DNA from 2 places in the Roseburia sp. TF10-5 genome. Region 1 is predicted to be linked to the other one. Evidence: predicted binding sites of a transcription regulator. Region 1 holds the regulator's gene; the other holds the start of a gene.
The links. Region 1 encodes Rex, which represses fermentation and respiration genes when NADH is low (regulators of the CRP and FNR family bind a similar motif). Its sites were predicted from a motif close to ATTGTTAANTANTTAACAAT; they were not measured.

Region 2: a site for Rex is predicted at 1,583-1,602, ahead of DXD06_RS04465 (acetyl-CoA C-acetyltransferase). Genes of this name have one in related genera too.

The regions. Positions count from the first base shown of each region.
Region 1 covers NZ_QTYW01000001.1:250,703-253,903, reverse strand. Annotated here, with positions in the region: gene DXD06_RS01330 (NADP-dependent isocitrate dehydrogenase) at 1-1,066, shown strand, start outside; gene DXD06_RS01325 (redox-sensing transcriptional repressor Rex) at 1,088-1,723, shown strand; gene DXD06_RS01320 (hypothetical protein) at 1,743-2,426, shown strand; gene DXD06_RS01315 (NAD(P)H-hydrate dehydratase) at 2,432-3,201, shown strand, end outside.
Region 2 covers NZ_QTYW01000003.1:148,902-152,102, reverse strand. Annotated here, with positions in the region: gene DXD06_RS04470 (3-hydroxyacyl-CoA dehydrogenase family protein) at 1-275, opposite strand, end outside; gene DXD06_RS04465 (acetyl-CoA C-acetyltransferase) at 360-1,544, opposite strand; gene DXD06_RS04460 (HD-GYP domain-containing protein) at 1,755-2,921, shown strand; gene DXD06_RS04455 (PadR family transcriptional regulator) at 3,082-3,201, shown strand, end outside.

The DNA.
Region 1 (3,201 bases):
TAACCGGACAAACGATCAGGTAACGGTTGATTCTGCAAATGCAACAAAGAAATACGGTGTTGCTGTAAAATGCGCAACGATCACTCCGAATGCCGCAAGAATGACAGAATATAATTTAAAAGAAATGTGGAAGAGTCCGAACGGAACCATCCGTGCCATGCTTGACGGAACGGTATTCCGTGCGCCGATTGTCGTAAAGGGAATTGAGCCAAATGTTAAGACCTGGGAAAAGCCGATCACGATTGCAAGACATGCGTATGGCGATGTGTATAAGGCATCAGAAATGAAGGTTCCGGGACCTGGTAAGGCTGAGCTGGTATTTACTGCAGAGGATGGAACCATCGTGCGTGAACTGATCCATAATTTTACCGGAGCCGGTGTATTACAGGGACAGCATAACCTGGACGATTCCATTGAAAGCTTTGCACACAGCTGCTTTAAATATGCACTGGATACAAAGCAGGATCTGTGGTTTGCAACAAAGGATACCATTTCCAAAAAATATGACCATACCTTTAAGGATATTTTCCAGGATGTATTTGAGAAGAATTACAAGGATGCATTTGAAAAAGCCGGAATTGAGTATTTTTATACTTTGATTGATGATGCGGTTGCACGTGTTATGAAGTCAAAAGGCGGATTTATCTGGGCATGCAAAAACTATGACGGTGATGTTATGAGTGATATGATCAGTTCTGCATTCGGCTCTCTTGCCATGATGACTTCCGTACTTGTATCCCCGCATGGATATTATGAGTATGAAGCTGCACACGGAACCGTTCAGAGACATTATTATAAGCATCTGAAGGGTGAAGAAACTTCCACAAACTCCGTCGCAACCATTTTTGCATGGACAGGAGCACTCAGAAAGCGCGGAGAACTGGATAAAAATCAGGCACTCTGTGATTTTGCGGATAAACTGGAAGCAGCATGCTTAAAGACCATTGAGTCCGGAAAGATGACAAAGGATCTTGCTTTGATTACGACCATTGAAAATCCGGTGGTATTAAACAGTGAGAATTTTATTAAGGCAATCCGGACAGAACTAGAAGCTTCTCTTTCATAAATAAAAGGATTGGAGGATGAAATTGTGGAAAAGGAAATCTCACAAGCTGTCATCCGTCGTATGCCAAGATATTACCGTTATCTGGGAGAATTGCTGGAGGAAGGCGTTGAGCGCATTTCCTCCAATGATCTGAGTCACCGGATGATGGTGACGGCCTCTCAGATTCGCCAGGATTTGAATAATTTTGGCGGATTTGGACAACAGGGTTACGGATATAATGTGAAATACCTGTATGATGAGATCGGAAAAATACTGGGGTTAAATGAGACCCATAATATTATCATGATCGGTGCCGGAAATCTTGGTCAGGCAATTACAAATTATGTAAAATTTGAACGGTTTGGTTTTATCATTACTGCGTTGTTTGATGTAAAACCATCTTTAAAAGGACAGACCGTTCGTGATATTCCGATTTATATGATGGATGAACTGGATGATTACTGCAAAAAAAATAAAGTAGATATTGCAGCCTTAACACTCCCGAAAGAAAAGGCAGAAGATACTGCGCAGCATCTTGTGAATCTGGGAATCCGTGCCATCTGGAATTTTGCCCATGTGGATCTGGATTTAAGTGATAAAAGTGTGGTTGTCGAAAATGTTCATTTGTCGGACAGTCTGATGCAGTTATCATATAATATCGTGAAGAACTCCAAGTAGCACACAAAGAGGTGATACGATGAAGGATGATGAAGAATTTAAAAAAGCGCTGGCAGACAAACAGGTGCCGATTCTTGTACTTGATGAGAAGTGGCATCGGCTTTTTGCTGTGCATGGCAAGCCGGACGAAATTCATGAAACGGAAAACGAGCTGAATGCTTTGCTTGCCAGACAGGGAAAACTGAATGAAGAGTTAAAACAGCTGAAAAAAGTAAAAAAGCAGCTGATGGAAAGCATTGTCGCAAACATGGACGGAACTACATCCGAAGATATGGATGCACAGCGGGAAAAAAAGCTGGATGAAGATAAACGTCTGATTGATGAAACCAATCAGAAAATGGAAGAAAATGAGGACGAACTGCTGGAAATTCCACGTCGGATCCGTGATGTCAACCGGAAACTGATGCTTCAGAGCATGGGATATTTTTACGAAAAAATACGTGTCAATAAAAAGGAATCCGATGATATTGATGCCTGGATCAATCAGGTTCGTGTGGATTTAAAGAAAAATATCATCCGTAAGCAGAACCGGGATATCAACAATCGTGAGATTTATGCGTATCTGCACGATATCTTCGGGCCATCCACTCTGGATCTGTTCGATATTCACTATGAAGATGAAGATGTGGAAGAGGACAGCGCACAAAATAAACAAAACGATACGAAAGAATCACAAAAGGAAGAGAAGAAAGAGGAGAAATAGAAATCTTGCGTTATCTTGTATCGGGAAAAGAAATGAAGCTTCTGGATCAGAATACGTCGCAGGTGTTTCATGTACCGGAACTGGTATTGATGGAACAGGCATCGATGGCTTTTGTGCAGAAGCTTTTAGTGCTTAAACAAAATAAATTATCGACAGCATTAATTGCCTGTGGAAGCGGAAATAACGGAGGGGACGGACTTGCCATTGCCCGACTTTTGCGGGAACAGGGGGTTTTTGTGTCCGTATGGCCGGCAGGAGAGGAAGAAGGGCACCGGACCAGTCCATCCTATGACACCCAGAAACAGATCTGCAGTGCCTACCGCATTCCGGTCGTGCAAAAGGAGAAAGTTTCCGCAGGGGAGGCATCCTATGATGTGGTCATTGATGCCATGTTTGGAACCGGTCTGTCCCGGGAAATATCCGGAGCACTTGCAAACGATATTGACGTGCTCAATCAATTGTCTGGATGGAAAGTTGCCGTGGATATTGCTTCCGGAATCAGTTCCGATGATGGGGCAGTACTTGGCACGGCTTTTCGGGCAGATGACACAATTACATTTTCATTTGGGAAAAAGGGGCAGTATCTGTGGCCGGGCAATGAATATTGCGGAAAGGTACATGTGGTTTCCATGGGAATTACACAGGAGAGCTGGCTGGATGATAAGCCGCATACGGCTGTTCTGGAATCGGAAGATTTAAAAAAACTTCCCTCCCGTATGGCACATACCAATAAAGGTTCGTATGGGAAGTTGCTAATTATTGCCGGAAGTGTTAA
Region 2 (3,201 bases), on a different contig from region 1:
ATATCCTCGAAAGCAGCCTCAACGATCAGGTCGCAGTCTTTGCAAAGGTCTTCTTTTAAGCCTGGAGTGATCTTGGCAAGAATGCCATCAACCTTCTCCTGTGTCATTTTCTCTTTTGCAACAAGTCTTGCATATCCTTTTGCAATCTTGTCTTTTCCACCTTCAGCCCACTCCTGCTTGATATCGCAGAGTGCTACTTCATATCCGTCAACCTGTGCGAATGCCTTAGCGATTCCCTGGCCCATTGTACCAGCACCGATAACTCCAACCTTCATTTTAGTTCCTCCTAAATAATAAATATATTCACATTTCAAGGGGATGCAGCGCACCCCCTCTATGTATCTTATCTGGCAAAAAAATTAGTATTTCTCAACGATTGTAGAACATCCCATTCCACCACCGATGCAAAGTGTAGCAAGACCTCTGTTAGATCCACGCTTCTGCATCTCATGAAGCAGTGTAACAAGGATACGGCATCCGGAAGCTCCTACCGGATGTCCAAGTGCGATTGCGCCACCGTTTACGTTTACCTTGCTCATATCGAACTTTAAGTCTCTTGCAACTGCGATAGACTGAGCAGCGAATGCCTCGTTAGCCTCGATCAGATCGAAATCATCGATAGAAAGACCGGTCTTTGCAAGAACTTTCTTTGTAGAAGCAACAGGACCAACACCCATGATCTCCGGCTCAACTCCGCCAAGAGCTCCAGCTACCCATGTAGCCATTGGTGTAACACCAAGCTCCTTAGCCTTCTCTTCGCTCATAACAACGATTGCTGCAGCACCATCGTTGATTCCGGAAGCGTTACCAGCTGTAACCAGTCCGCCTTCCTTACCAGAGCAGCAACGTAACTTGGAAAGAGACTCAGCAGTTGTTCCTGCACGAGGTCCTTCGTCTTTCTTGAAGTCAACCATTTCCTTCTTAACCTTTACAGGTACCGGAACGATCTCGTCATCAAACTTGCCGGCTGCGATAGCTGCCTCGCACTTCTGCTGGCTGTTTGCAGAGAACTCATCAAGTTCTTCTCTTGTAATACCATACTTGTCACATACGTTCTCAGCAGTGATCATCATGTGGTAGTGGTTGAATGCATCTGTTAATGCATCGTTAACCATTGTATCGATAATTGTTGCATTGTTCATTCTGTATCCGAAACGAGCCTTTGTCATAGCGTAAGGAGCCATAGACATGTTCTCCATACCACCGGCTACAACGATATCAGCCTCACCAGCCATGATCATTGTTGCAGCATCGTTTACACATTTAAGACCGGATCCACAAACAACGTTGATTGTGATTGCCGGAACTTCAATCGGTAAACCAGCCTTGATGGAAGCCTGACGAGCTACGTTCTGTCCCTGAGCTGCCTGGATTACACAACCCATCTTAACTTCGTCAACCATCTCCGGCTTAACACCTGCTCTGTTTAAAGCTTCTTTAATTACAATTGCACCTAAATCTGCTGCTGGAGTATTGCTTAATGCTCCACCCATCTTGCCGATTGCTGTACGGCAAGCACCTGCTAATACAACTTTCTTTGCCATTCTTCGTTCTCCTTTAAATCAAACTCGCACCCAATGATGCTGTTAATTTTTTAACAATGTCTATAATACCACATTTTCCGCACAAAATCAATGAAAACCTACGTTGTTCATAAAAAATTCTTCATTTATTGCAACCGGCTCTGTTTCATGGTATATTTATGGTATATTTCAAGCAATACTGAGGGGAATCCAAACGGGGGATCATGTGATATGAAATTTGTAAGAACAGAAGACTTAAAGGCAGGCATGCGTCTTGCCAAACCAATTTACAATAAAAAAGGTGTGCTGCTTTATGAGCGCAATTCCGCACTCACCGCGCCGGGAATTGCCAGTGCAAAAAATTTCGGCCTGATCGGTGTCTACATTCTCGAGCCGGCCGAACCGCTTCCTCCGCTTTCCCGTGAAGATCTGGAGTTTGAGCAGTTACAGACGGTATACATTTTCCGTCTCCGGGAAGTGTTAAACTGCATTACCGAGCGCAGAAAACTCGAAAAATACCCGGTATTTCTGGAAGATATTCTTTCCCACTACGGGTCTTTAAAACACCGTGTGAATTTTAACCAGAATCTGCGCAGCAGTGATGATTTCATGTACAAGCATGCGATCAGCACCGCAATACTTGTAACCATGATGGGCGCCCATCTGAGACTACCGAAGGAAAAACTCCGTATACTGACCACGGCTGCCCTTCTTTATGACAATGGATACCGGAATGTTCCGCGGAATATTCTGGAAAAAGGAATGAACGAGCTGTCCTCATCCGATCAGGATGTCATCCAGCTTTCTCTGGAAAAAGGACTTATCCCGCTTTCCATGTACCGGAATGATTTTGACTTTTTTCCACGCGCACTGGCTCTGATGCAGACCTATGTATATGAAGGTCATCCGGAAAAACTCGCAACCGCTCCGGATCAGGAATTACAGGAAATGGCATCCATACTGCGCATTGCCGACTGGTTTGACCAGATGACTGCGATGAACAGCGGCCATGAACCGATGTCAGAAATTGCCGCCATGCAGTATTTCAAAAAATACCCAAAGAAGTTTCTTCCGGTGCTTGTCACAGCACTTGCAGAGTGTATTCATATTGTTCCAAAGGCCGCCAGTGTTGATCTTTCCACAGGTGATAAAGGCATTGTTCTTATAGAAAACACCCGTGATTTTATGCGTCCGGTTGTCCTGCGCCTTTCTGACAATCAGATCTACGACCTGAGCGACAAAAACGTTTATCAGGAAATGCAGGTGACCGACATCATGAAAACCATGGATAACCGTGTTGCCATGGATGAAGAAACCCTAAAGCAATTTGTACCGGATGAAAAACTCCGACAATTAACGCAGGAATTCCGCAGAAAACTTGCTGCCGGGAAAAAATAGCATAACCGTAATCACCTTCCCCATGATTTATTCATGGGGTTTTTTTTATTTTTCACTTGACGCGTTTCCTCTATTCTGTTATATTTACTTCATCAGGCGTAGTACATCTATCGTAGCAACGACAGACGAAATACGACAGATAAAGTAAGGAGGAATGCATATGGCAATCAGCAGTGATGTTATCCGTGGTTACAATGACACCATGATTCTTTATCTTCTGCTGGATCAGCCATCCTATGGTTATGAAATCTCCAGACAGATCAAAACGCTCTCCCATGAA